Regions from separate parts of the Pectobacterium wasabiae CFBP 3304 genome, predicted to be linked through region 1. Evidence: predicted binding sites of a transcription regulator. Region 1 holds the regulator's gene; each other region holds the start of a gene.
What was found. The regulator Fur, encoded in region 1, represses iron uptake genes when iron is present. The targets are predictions, from matches to a motif close to ATAATAATGAGAACNACTATCAA.
Positions count from the first base shown of each region.

Region 2: the regulator Fur is predicted to act here: its motif matches at 1,325-1,347, upstream of fes (enterochelin esterase).
Region 3: the regulator Fur is predicted to act here: its motif matches at 2,030-2,052, upstream of fhuE (ferric-rhodotorulic acid/ferric-coprogen receptor FhuE).
Region 4: the regulator Fur is predicted to act here: its motif matches at 2,112-2,134, upstream of A7983_RS10740 (isochorismate synthase).

Region 1 covers NZ_CP015750.1:3,346,059-3,349,476, forward strand. The annotation lists gene glnS (glutamine--tRNA ligase) at 1-1,092, shown strand, start outside; gene fur (ferric iron uptake transcriptional regulator) at 1,156-1,605, opposite strand; gene fldA (flavodoxin FldA) at 1,935-2,462, opposite strand; gene A7983_RS15130 (hypothetical protein) at 3,004-3,246, shown strand; gene A7983_RS15135 (methyl-accepting chemotaxis protein) at 3,351-3,418, shown strand, end outside.
Region 2 covers NZ_CP015750.1:829,134-832,551, reverse strand. The annotation lists gene A7983_RS03725 (TonB-dependent siderophore receptor) at 1-1,009, opposite strand, end outside; gene fes (enterochelin esterase) at 1,461-2,810, shown strand; gene A7983_RS03715 (MbtH family protein) at 2,782-2,988, shown strand; gene A7983_RS03710 (amino acid adenylation domain-containing protein) at 3,067-3,418, shown strand, end outside.
Region 3 covers NZ_CP015750.1:2,582,800-2,586,217, forward strand. The annotation lists gene A7983_RS11740 (ABC transporter ATP-binding protein) at 1-514, shown strand, start outside; gene A7983_RS11745 (ABC transporter substrate-binding protein) at 507-1,814, shown strand; gene fhuE (ferric-rhodotorulic acid/ferric-coprogen receptor FhuE) at 2,165-3,418, shown strand, end outside.
Region 4 covers NZ_CP015750.1:2,366,368-2,369,785, reverse strand. The annotation lists gene A7983_RS10745 ((2,3-dihydroxybenzoyl)adenylate synthase) at 1-683, opposite strand, end outside; gene A7983_RS10740 (isochorismate synthase) at 680-1,876, opposite strand; gene A7983_RS10735 (hypothetical protein) at 2,208-2,633, shown strand; gene A7983_RS10730 (TonB-dependent receptor domain-containing protein) at 2,751-3,418, shown strand, end outside.

The sequences.
Region 1 (3,418 bases):
GTGCTGTATCGTATTAAGTTTGCCGATCATCACCAGACCGGCAACAAGTGGTGCATCTACCCAATGTATGACTTCACCCACTGCATTTCTGATGCGCTGGAAGGGATCACGCATTCTCTGTGTACGTTGGAATTCCAAGATAACCGCCGTCTGTACGACTGGGTTCTGGATAACATCACGATTCCTTGCCACCCACGTCAGTACGAATTCTCCCGCCTCAATCTTGAATACGCGATTATGTCCAAGCGTAAGCTGAATCAACTGGTCGTGGAAAATGTGGTTGAAGGCTGGGATGACCCGCGTATGCCGACCATCTCAGGCCTGCGTCGTCGTGGCTATAGTGCGGCTTCCGTCCGTGAATTCTGTGTGCGCATCGGCGTAACGAAGCAGGACAATAACGTGGAAATGGCCGCGCTTGAATCCTGCATCCGTGACGATCTGAATGAAAATGCTCCGCGTGCGATGGCAGTGCTAGATCCGGTCAAGGTCGTGATCGAGAATCTGCCCGCTGGGCACGAAGAGTTTGTTGCGATGCCAAACCATCCTAATAAGCCGGAAATGGGCTCACGTCAGGTGGCATTCAGCCGTGAAGTTTACATCGATCGCGCTGATTTCCGTGAAGAAGCCAACAAGCAGTACAAACGTCTGGTGTTGGGTAAAGAAGTTCGTCTGCGTAATGCCTATGTGATCAAAGCCGATCGCATTGAAAAAGACGAGCAGGGCACTATCACTACGATCTATTGCAGCTATGATGCGGAAACGCTGAGCAAAGATCCGGCTGACGGCCGTAAAGTGAAGGGGGTTATCCACTGGGTCTCTACGGCGCATGGCGTGCCAGCAGAATTCCGTTTGTACGATCGTTTATTCAGTGTGGCAAATCCTGGCGCGGCGGATGATTTCCTGTCGACGATTAACCCAGACTCACTGAAAGTTACGCAAGGTTTTGTCGAAGCGAGTTTGGCACAAGCGGAAGTAGAGAAGGCGTATCAGTTTGAGCGCGAAGGTTACTTCTGTGCCGATCGTGTTTACTCCAGTACAGAACATCTGGTGTTTAACCGAACGGTCGGGCTGCGCGATACTTGGGTTGGCTAAAGTCACGAAGTAGAAGATAAAAATAAAACCGCCTCGGCGGTTTTATTTTTTTATGCGGTCGATTTATCGTGTGGACTCATGCAGGGTTTCGTCTTCTCGACAATCCCCTTCACTGCAATGCCCATAGAGATACAAACTGTGGTTGGTCAGTTTAATGCCGTGTCTTTCTGCGATCTCACGCTGACGTGCTTCGATAGATTCATCGCGGAATTCAATGACTTTGCCACAGTCGAGGCAAATTAAGTGGTCGTGATGATGCTGCTGCGTCAATTCAAAGACGGATTTGCCACCTTCGAAGTTATGACGGGTTACGATACCAGCATCATCAAACTGGTTGAGTACGCGATAGACGGTAGCAAGACCAATCTCTTCGCCCATATCAATCAGTCTCTTATATAAATCTTCCGCACTGACGTGATGACAGACAGGATCCTGTAACACTTCCAGTATTTTCAGTCTTGGAAGAGTGACTTTCAAGCCGGCCTTCTTCAATGCGGTATTGTTGTCAGTCATGCGGGTTTAGTCCTGTAGCTTACTTATCAATGGAGGCTGCCTAGCCTATGACATCGGTCGGCTCAAAAAATGCAAACGCGTCTCAATTATAGAACCGCGCATACAAAATGAAAACAAGGGAATGTTAACAATATTGTCCCCACTCACACTATTGATATACAACGCAATCCGTTGTTGATGAATGAGGAAAAGGTAAAGCGCGTATAAAACCGATGGGATTATTGTACAGGTTTACTGATAGAAGTTAAAAAAATGTGTCAATTATTGTGAAAGGTTTTACCTATCGATACTATTTTGGCTCTGATAGGAATTATCAGAGCCAAAATGGCTTAGCCAACCAGCTCTTTCAGATTCAGTTCATCGCCGATCTGTTTCACCCACGTCGTCACGCGCTCGCTGGTCAATTCAGGCTGACGGTCTTCATCGATAGCCAAACCAATGAAGTGATTATCGTCGGCAAGTCCTTTAGACGCTTCAAAGTAATAACCTTCTGTTGGCCAGTGACCGACAATCGTCGCTCCGCGAGGTTCAATGATGTCGCGAATAGTCCCCATGGCATCACAGAAGTATTCCGCATAGTCTTCCTGATCGCCGCAGCCAAACAGAGCAACCAATTTTCCGGTGAAATCAACCTCTTCCAACGAAGGGAAGAAGTCATCCCAATCGCACTGAGCTTCACCGTAATACCAGGTTGGAATACCTAACAGCAGAATATCGAAACCTTCTAGGTCTTCTTTGCTACTTTTGGCGATGTCATGAACATCAGCAACGTTGGTGCCTAACTGCTGTTGGATCGTTTTGGCGATGTTTTCCGTGTTGCCCGTATCACTGCCAAAGAATATTCCGATGAGTGCCATGAATTGAATAACCTCTTGATTCTTAATGGTATGGTGTAATATTTCACCCACTTATCTGTTAATAATAACAGACACTCACATTAGGAGAAACTCGTATCGGTACGGAGGCGTAAATCAAGAGCATGCAAAATGCGGGGGGCGATAAAAGGAACGAAGCGCTGATCTTCTGGTGCTAAATTACCCATGGTAATAGTATGGTCATATTACCTTTCGAGATCAGACACGCATAGCCCTAACACTACCAAGGTTATTTATTTGCAATGATGTTTCATTTTTTATGAATGGTATTTTTATTTCATGGTTCGTTTCAGTTGTAATTAAAAGCAGACTTCTTTTTGTCAGAAATGAAAGTCACGGAACGATACATCTCTACTCTGGGAAATTAAAATGCATACAAAAGATAATGTTTTTACTGAATTGAAAATTTGTAACATTTTTAGGGAATATTCCTAATAAAAGAAGATAAGAATTATAACCATTTGTAGCTGAAACGATGCAGCCTTGAAGAAGAAATCTTTAGCTTTTGATGTTAAAGAATAAAATGAAAATGATGCGTAAATTGCTTCTCCGTCTAAGTGCGTATCCACGCCAGCGCACAAGGGACGCGGGTGGCCGTCGCTTTGCTTTCAACCCTCTGATTAAAAACCGTATATTTATAAAAATAGGTGAATTCATTCTCAGTGTGAAAAATTATATTAATAAATATAGCAAGAGTGCTAAATATTCTCTGTATTTAGCCGATGAACTAGCGTGGTTTTTGAGTTTTCAACTTGGTGAAATGTGAACGCTAGGGAGAAGTGGTCTGTTTTATTGTGTGAATTTTCTGATTCATATTGGTTGATTAGCGATAAAAATCTTTTTAACCATTTTCCTGATTTGGAGTGAGCTATGAGACTTATTAAAAATATTGCCATCAGAACCGCTATGCTATGGGTGCTGGGCATTTTTTGCGTTCT
Region 2 (3,418 bases), 2.5 Mb from region 1:
TCATCTGAGAATATCTGAAGTTCTGCTGGAAAGAGAAAACATCATTGAATGAGTGATCGAAAATGTAGCCAATGGCAATTTGTTCATTTTTTGACTGGTGATAATTTGGGTTGCTCACGTTGAGATCGTGAGGGATGTAGCCGGCGCTGGTGGCAAAGACGGTGCCATAAGCGGGCAGGAAGTTACGGAACCCATTTTCCGGATTGTTTTGGTAGCTGGTCAGCAAGGTAAAACTGGTATCAGGGTTGGGTAGCCAGGTGAGCGCGGGGGCCACCGCGATGCGTTTTTGTTTGGAATCTTTGACAAACTCGTTTTTGGTACTGGCGATCCCGTTGAGCCGGTACAGCAGCGATTGATCGTCACTGAGTGCGCCGCCGAAATCAAAGGCAGCTTCACCGAAGTGCTGGTTACCTGTGCTGAATTTTACTTTGCGGATGTCCTGCGCCGTAGGCCGCTTGCTGGTCATGCTGACTAATCCTCCTGGATTAACCTGACCGTACAGCACCGATGCTGGCCCGTGCACCAACTCCACTCGCTCCAACAACCACGGATCGAGTCTGCCATTTTGTCCGCTGAGTCCGTCCAGGAATTTCGGCGCAAAGCGAAAGCCACGTGCGACTACTTCGTCGTTGCGGTTGGACGAACCACGGTAGTTGGTAAAGGCCCCGCTTGAGTAGTTCAGTGCATCGGATACCGTTTGCGCCGCTTGCGCATCCATTTGATCGCGTGTGACGACCGAGATGGTTTGTGGTGTTTTGATCAGTGCCGCGCTGGTTTTGGTTCCTGCGGCACTTTGTTTCGCCACGATGCCCTTTAGCGGCGAGGTAACACTCTCTCCAGCCGTAGCGTTGACGACGATCGTATCTTCCTCAACATTGCCGGCAGCATAGACGAGCGGTGAGGTGAATAACAGTGAGGCCAATGTCAGGCGACATGCTGATGGCATCAATGACATTGTTTGTGGTCTTTTGGTTAACTTTGATAATGATTTTATGTGTGTTCGACTCATGATTCATCCCTTAGAAGAAAGCTCTTTATGCGTAGAAAAAAATATTTTTAACGTTATGTGCTTTGGTTAGATGTGTGATTTCGTCGACAATCTCTCCACAGCAAGAGATCGGTGGTGTGTTCATTACCCAAAAAATGTACGATTTTTTTGATAGAGAACATGTTAAAAAATAAAAAAATACACTAATAACAATTAATTGTTTTTTATTGCTCATTTGGTGAGCAATTTTGTGTATGGAAAAATCCCGTATGACCTGCCAAAAAAACGCCTGCCAACTGTGACGCAAAGCGTTATTCATTTTTTATGTTATTGCAAATAGAAATAATTCTCAATATGATTTGCGTTGCTTGTTTTTGGGTGAAAATAGCGCTAAATAATTAAATTAATTAATTGGTTGCAAGGTTGTGACAGGGTTGTAAAAAATGCACGTATGGTGATGCGAGAGGTCTTGATGCAGGAAAAACACATAATTCACAGTGCTGCTGCGCTGCTGGCTTCTCCCTTCGTTGGAGAGGCGGGGTGGTGGCATGATTTAGCCCGTATAGGAACCCCCGTTGTAGAGCCGTGCGGTGAGAAACGGGTGCAGATCACTTTTTTCTGGCGCGATCCTGAAGGGACCGAACAACACTCTACAATTCAGCGCGTTTATATCGATATCAACGGTGTGACAGATCATCACAGCACTATGCCGCAAAGCCTACAGCGTTTGGCTGGAACGGATGTCTGGCATTGGTCAACGGATATCGAAAGCGACTGGCGCGGCAGCTATAGCCTGTTGCCAATCCGTAGGGAGCAGTTGCCGCCCGTTTTCGCCGATGAGTGTGAGCAGCGTGAATGGTGGTGTTCGCTGTTTCCGCATGCTATCGCCGATCCGTTAAATCCGGTTAAGCCCTTTATTACGCACTGGGGAGAGTCGCTCTCGGCGGCGCATATGCCAGACGCACCGCCGCAAGCGGCCTGGTGCGCGCTGGATGTAGGTCAGGCGGGGGAGGCGGATCCATCCCGGCTGCACGTGTTTTCCTGGCAAAGCACCTTACTCGGCAATATTCGCCGCATTTGGCTCTATACCACAGGAGAAGGGGGAACGCCGTCGCAGCGTCCTCTGTCGATCATTCTGGACGGGCAAAAATGGGTAGAAGAGATGCCGCTGTTTCAGGCGCTGGACGAGGAAACGCGTCGTGCATCGCTGCCTCCGGCTGTCTGGCTGTTTATTGATGTCATTGATATGTCATACCGCGAACAGGAATTGACGTGCAATAAAGCCTTCTGGCTGGCGGTACAAGAAGAGCTATTACCGTTAGCTAAACAGTATGCCTCCTTCAGCGACGAACCCGATCGCACGGTTGTTTCTGGGCAGAGTTACGGCGGGCTGTCGGCGTTATTCGCTGGCATATTTTGGCCGCAACGGTTTGGTCGGGTACTAACGCAGTCCGGTTCGTTTTGGTGGCCGAATGTGGAATGGGTGACCCACTTTTCGGAAAACTTAGAACAAGACGAGGGCTGGTTGATCACACAGGCGCGTCAGCCTCGTTCGGCGGTTTCTCCTTTGGTTATTTTTCAGGAAGTGGGAACGCGTGAAGCGGATATGGCATTCGTCAATCGGCAGATGAATCAGGCGTTGTGCCATGCCGGACACCAGATCCATTACCGCGAGTATGCGGGGGGCCACGACACCCTGTGCTGGCGCGGCGGATTGATTGATGGGTTTCGCTGGTTACTGAGTGATGCCAACGCAGTAAATAAACATACACAAACGGAACAAGGTGAGGACGATGAGCCAGGAACAGCAAAATCCTTTTGATAATGACAGTCTGACATTTTACGTACTAATGAATGCGCAACGTCAATACAGCCTCTGGCCTGCGTTTGCCGACGTTCCTGCAGGATGGCGTCAGGTTATTGGCCCAGACACGCGAACGGCCTGCATGACTTATATCGAAACCCACTGGGTGGATATGCGGCCTGCCAGCCTGCAATAGCCCGATGGAGCATAAACGCCTTCAGCGTCAGTAAGTCGTTTTTGGGATTCTTTCTGTTTGTCGTGTAAGGAAAACAACGTGTCTGAAACACAGTTATTGTCGGAAGAAGAGATGACGTATCAGGAACTGCCTTTGGTTGCGGCACAGCCGGGTATCTGGATCGCGGATCAAATCGCCAGCCAACATAATGCCTTCACGGTGGCGCATGTCATTGAGTTATCGGGAGACATCATCCCACGTCTGCTGGATGCGGCCATTCGGCAAGGGCTGTCCGAGGCCGATACGCTGCATGCCCATTTCGGACTCAATGAAATGGGCGAACCTGTGCAACAGATTCCGCGTCGCATCGATGGTCAGCACGTACACGCGCCGGAGTGGCTCGACTTTAGCAAACAGGAAGACGGCGATAACGCGGCGTGGGCATTATTTC
Region 3 (3,418 bases), 760 kb from region 1:
CGATCAGATCGAGGCGATGACGATGGCGGATAGGATCGCCGTGCTGGATCGTGGCGTGCTGCAACAGGTTGGTACGCCAGAGCAGTTGTATTCTCACCCGGCTAACGTCTTTGTCGCTGGATTTATCGGTACGCCCGCGATGAACATGCTGACGCTACCCTGTGCCGATGGTCACGCGATTTTACCGGCATTGTCCGTGGCGCTGCCTGCCAGTGAAGAGACGGGTTCATTAACCCGCGTGCTGCTAGGGGTTCGCCCTGAGCATCTTACCGAACACGCCGCATCAGACGGCGATTTATCGTTATCGGGAACGGTGAAGCAACGGGAATTGTTTGGTGCCGAGTATCTGATTCATGTGGATACGCCGTTGGGTAATATTCGCTATCGTCGGCCAAATCGCGATGGTGTGCCGAACATCGGTACGTCCGTGGTACTTCATTTTTCACCGCAGGATTGTCATTGGTTTTCCGGGCAAACCGCCCGTAATTTATCCCAGGAGAAAAGAAATGCGTAAGCCTCGTATGATGGCGCTGGCGATAGCCTTGCTGATGTCCGGCTCGGCGTTAGCAAAAGAGAATATCGATTTTATGTTCCCCGCGCCGGTTGATGGCAAGTTGACGATGGAAATGACACGCATCATCAAGGAGTACAACCAATCGCAGGATCAGGTTGAAGTGCGTGGGATCTTCACCGGCGGTTATGACACGACGAAAGTGAAAGCGGAAGCCGCCGCTAAAGCGGGCGATCCGCCCGCGCTGGTAATTATGTCTGCAAACTTCACCGCCGATCTGGTCATCAAAGATGAAATCCTGCCGATGGACGAACTGTTCAAATACGGCAACGAAAAGGCCACGCCTTTCCTGACCAAAAACTTCTGGCCTGCGCTGCATCAGAACGCGCAGGTGATGGGGGTGACTTACGCGATCCCGTTCCACAACTCGACGCCGATCCTCTATTACAACGAAGACATGCTGAAGAAGGCAGGTTTTAATGAACCGCCAAAAAATTGGGATGAAGTGGCTGCGGTCGCCAAGAAACTGACCGATCCGGCGAAAGGGCAGTGGGGCATCATGATTCCATCCACGAACGATGACTACGGCGGTTGGATGCTGTCTGCGCTGACGCGTGCCAACGGCGGAGCGTATTACAATGCCGATTATCCAGGCGAAGTCTATTACAACACGGCATCAACCAAAGGTGCGCTCCAGTTCTGGCGCGATCTGGTGTATCGCGACAAAGCCATGCCAGCCGGCGTATTGAATTCCAAGCAAATCAGCGCTGCGTTTTTCTCTGGCAAATTGGGTATGGCGATGCTGAGCACCGGTGCGCTGGGCTTTATGCGTGAAAACACCAAAGATTTCTCGCTCGGTGTAGCGATGATGCCGGAAAAAGAGCGTCGTGGTGTGACTATCGGCGGGGCGAGTCTGGTGAGCTTCAAGGGGATCTCCGAAGAGCAGAAGAAAGCGGCCTGGCAGTTTATGAACTATCTGATCAGCCCAGAGGTCAGCGGAAGCTGGAGTCGTTTTACCGGCTACTTCGCTCCGCGTATGGCAGCCTACGATCTGCCGGAAATGAAAGACTATCTGGCGAAAGATCCGCGAGCCGCGATTGCGCTGTCACAACTGCAATATGCTCATCCGTGGTATGCAACCTATGAAACGGTCGCGGTACGCAAAGCGATGGAGAATCAACTGGCGGCGCTGTTAAACGATCCAGCGAAAAAGGTTGATGACGCTGCTGCCGCTGCACAAAAAGAGGCCGATAGCATCATGAAGCCTTACGTGGATAAAACCGCGTTAAGTTTGCCAAAATAACCAGAAGGCAACCCGTTCCGTTTTATGCTCGGGTTGCCTTTTCACTTTCAGCTCGCTTAGCCAATACATGTCAAAAGTCAGTTTTTAACTCGTTGATCATTTGCTTTTTTTGAATGTTAAATGTTCAGAAGAGATTGACTGTCGATCTACCCCTTCATAAAAAGACATACATCAAGTCTAGTTGCCATTTTTTGTGATAATGTTCTCATCTCATTATGATAATGAATATCATTATTGTTCGCGTTCGTGTTCGTCTTTTCGAGGTTTGATACAGAAATTCGTTCCAAACAGACTGAACCCATGAAACGTGATATTGCGCTAATTTCACTTATCCCAAAAAAGGAAAAACTATGTCCCTCCAGGATGGGAAAAATAGTGCCGATGCATTTACAACATCAGGCACAAAAATAACATTTTCCATTTCATTATTGGCATTGGCCATTACGGTGACGTTCCATCCGACATCGCTTTATGCAGCACAGGCCGCCGTATCAGATGCATCATCCGCACAGGACACATCGCAGGAGATGGTCGTGGTGGCCAGAGAAGCTGATGTAAGCGTTGGAAAGTACGATTACAGCGCAAAAACGACGCGGGCAGGTACCAAGATGCTGATGACTCAGCGTGATATCCCGCAGTCTGTCAGTATCATGACCGAGCAGCGCATACAGGACCAAAACCTACAATCAGTGGGCGAAGTATTGCGTAACACGACGGGCGTTTCTGCCAGCCTTTTTGACGAACGCTCCAGCTTCTATTCCCGCGGTTTTGCCATCAACAACTACCTCTTTGATGATATTCCGACCTCCGTCAGTGAAGCCTGGAACTTTGGTGATGCTGATGACGATACGGCGATTTTTGATCGTATTGAAGTGGTGCGCGGTGCAACTGGCCTGATGACTGGTGCAGGCAACCCGTCGGCATCGGTCAATATGGTGCGTAAGCATGCTGATAGCCGTGAATTTTCTGGTAATGTCAGTGCCAGTTACGGTTCGTGGGACAAACAGCGCTACGTAGCGGATCTCTCTGCGCCATTGAATGAAAGTGGCAGCGTGCGCGGTCGCGTTGTGGCCGGCTATCAGGATCAGAATAGCTGGTTAGATCGTTACCAAAGAGACAAAAAGTTCCTTTACGGCGTGGTGGATGCGGATATCACCGACAACACGACGTTATCGCTTGGTTACAGCTATCAGACGATCCACACCGATGGGGCAACCTGGGGTGGCGTGACACCGTGGTTTAGCAACGGTGCGCGCACGCACTTCAATCGCAGCATGAACCCCGCTGCGGAATGGACCTACTTTGAGACCGAATCGAAAAAAGTCTTTGCGAATCTTAGACAGGATTTTGACAACGGCTGGACGTTCCGCGTTAACGGCACCCATGCCGAATCGAATATGAATGGCAAGCTGCTGTATGTCACCGGTTTTCCCGACCAAACGACGGGGATTGGCACGATCGGCTATGGCACTAACTACACGGGCGAACGTAAACAGTTGTCTGTTGATAGCTATGCCAATGGGCCTTTTGAACTGCTGGGTCGCCAGCACGAACTGGTGACAGGTGTCAGCTACAGCCGTCAGCACAATAGCTATTACGGTTCT
Region 4 (3,418 bases), 980 kb from region 1:
CGGGTTTGTGGCGTTAGCTCACAGATTTCCACGCTGCGGCGCACGCTGTAGTAGTAATCATCATGGGTACGGGGAATCAGCTTCGGCGTACCGGTACTGCCGCCGGAAAGCTGGAAGAAGGCGACCTGTCCCGATTCAGAAGGCTGATATTGGCTGGTTGAAGCTGGTAGTTGCAACCAGTCAGACAGACTGTGTCCCAGCGGGCTGTCACCAAGCATCACCACCGTTTGCAGGCCAGGAACCTGCGTTTGTAGCCGATCCAGAAATTCACCGTTGCCAAACAGTGGATGCTCGGCTGATGCGATCAGCAAACGCGGTTCGATCTGCGTGGCATACGACAGCAGTTCCAGCTTGTTATGGCTGAACAGCGCATTAACCGGCGCGACGCCCATTTTCAGCAACGCAAAAAAGGTCAGATAAAATTCGCCGACGTTTGGCAGTTGTACCAGCGCAGTGTCACCGCAGCGTAGCCCGCTTTCCGTCAGGCGCGATGCCAGCGCGGAAGACTGTCGATCCAGCTCTCGATAGCTCCACTGACGTTCGCCACAAACGACGGCAACCGCATCCGGCTGTGTCGTCAGATGGCGCTCCCAGGCATCCGTTAGCGGCAAGCCGACCCAGTACCCCTTGTCACGATAACGCTGTGCCAGTTCCTCTGGCCAAGGCGTAAATTCAATGCTCATAATCCATCCACACCTGAGTTAAGCCCAAACGCATTCAGCATCGTGTTTAATTTGGCGGCAGTTTCGGCCCATTCATCCTCAGGGACGGATGCCTCAACAATACCCGCCCCCGCAAACAGGCGGACTTTATTGTGTTTGATGGTGCCGCAACGAATGGCTACCGCCCATTCGCCATCGCCGTTGGCATCACACCAGCCGACAATGCCGCTGAATACGCCACGATCGTGCGGTTCCAGTTCGGCGATCAACTGACGCGCTTCCTGCGTGGGGAAACCACACAATGCAGGGGTCGGATGTAGCTGACAAGCGACCTGAAGTGCTGTCATATCCGGGTTCGCCAGTTCACCGCGGATCGCCGTGGACAAGTGCCACATGGAAGCGGTACTCATCAGCGAGGGGGCCGATGGAATGGTTAACGACGTGCACAGCGGCATCAAGCGCTGACGGATGTCGTCCACCACCAGCTTATGCTCGTGCTTGTCTTTACCCGATTTCAACAAATGTTGGCTGTTCAGATAGTCCAGATGTTCATCGTTCATCCGTCGAGCCGAACCCGCCAGTGGATTAGAGACAATCACATTTCCCTGCTTACGCAACAGCAACTCTGGGCTGGCACCCAGTAATACGGACCCATCTGGCAGCGGCAGCGAGAAGTGATATCCACCCGAATTCTGTACCATCAGGTTACTGAGGATCGTCTGCGCCTTAACGGGCCCCGCCAGCTCAATGTCCAGAATACGTGACAGCACCGCTTTGCTCAGTTCTCCACGACGGAAGCGCTCAACGGCCTGTGCAACAATGGACTTGAACTGCCGTTCGTCTGGAACGCTGTTTAGCGTTAATGCAGTGGGTGATGCTGTCCTGTGCTTCCGGGCACGGCTGACGAGTTCAGACTTCGTCGTAACGGTATAATTATCAGGGATATAGAGACAAGACGGCTGCGTGGTATCAAAGGGGATCGCCCCCACCACAATAGGCAGCGACTGCCCTGCCTGACGCGCCCGCTGAAACGCCTGCGCGATTGCAGGGCTAAGCCTGTCATCATGCGAGTCAGGAACACAAACAGGGGACGAAATACGTTCAAATAAGCCGGAAGTAGAAAGGCTTCGGTGTTCCGATGCATATAAAAAAGCAGTCTGTTCCGAATAGGTTAGCCCGCTAAATGTTTCAGTTTCTGTAATCAGTGTATCCATAAGGCAACTCCTGAGCTCGCAAGTTAAATACCAATGATTATTAAAATCATTACCATTTATATTAAGCGCAGTTAAGTTACAATGAAGTCACACGTTTGGTCAATCCTTCCATAGACAGGTTATCGCCTCTATCTAAGTAGGGGTTATATTGATGTTAATCAATTTTATTGTTCATCTTTCATAACTGTTAATGATTAACAATAGGAATGTATTGATTATAAAACCTACATCACAAATGATAATGGAAACAATTATCATTCATTGTCAATGAAATTAAGCTGCGTTAAACTGCGCCAATATTTTACTAACTGTGTCTAAATGTGAGCCTGTCATGGATGAAAGCATGTATCGCCAGCACACTCGTTCCATTGTGCATCTGGCGTTACTCATCAACATGCTTTCCCTCGGTAGCCTGGTGATGTTGTTAGACCTCGGTTTCATCAGTGTACTGTCCGTGGATGCCAAGAATATCGGCGGATCAACGTTTGCCTCAGCCATCGTCAGTTTCCTCGCAGCACCTTATCTGGACAAATTTAACCGTAAACATGCCCTGCTCGCCTTACTGATGTCGTGCTTTGGCCTGACAGTTGCCTGCATGTTTACCACTAGCCAAACCCACCTTTTGCGGCTGCTTATTCTGGCGGCGATGCTGTTGCCCATGCGCTTGATTCCACAGTTGGCTAAACGCGGCCGAAAAATAGCAGCGCGCCAGTGGCGCCGAGTAGTGCAACCAACGCACATGCAACTTGAAGTATGACGGGCATACAAGGCAATAAACCGATCGGCTCACGCAACGAGTGGGTCGGCAATACACGCAACACCGTGCGTTACTTACGGGGATGTTTTTTTCTACTCTTTGACAGGGATCTTTGACATGCAGCTAAAACCAGAAAGTCGTTTTTCACATCATCATTTCCCACACAGCAAGGTGTACCACGCCCTGCTAGTGACCGGGTTACTGGCACTGCCTGCACTCGCACAGGCAGAAAGCGCGGCAGATGAAAAAATCGTTGTGACCGCAACACAGACGAAGCACACCACGCTGAGCGCCCCCGCCAGCGTCTCTGTTATCACCCGCACCGAGCTAGAAAAGATGTCGGTGAATAACGTTTCCGACGCGGTAAAAAAGCTGCCGGGCATTAACATCAATCCGTCATCTACCTATGGTCGTAACGAAATTAAGATCCGCGGTATGCGGGCTGATTACACGCTGCTGCTGGTGAACGGTCGTCGAATCAACTCCCAAGAATCACTCGCAACCGATATGGGGAATGATTTCGATCTGAGTTCCATTCCTATGTCGGCGATTGAACGTATCGAAGTGATTCGTGGCCCGATGTCTTCGCTGTACGGTGCCGATGCGCTGGGCGGTGTGGTAAACGTAATACTGCGCCAGCCGGGTGAGAAAGTTGCCGGTGAACTCGGCTATAACTTTCAGGCACCAACCGAAGGTTCCGGTGGCGACCATAATCGTTTGAATGGCTACGTCAGTGGACCATTAATAGAAAATACGTTGCAGGGCAGTTTGATTGTCGACGGCGG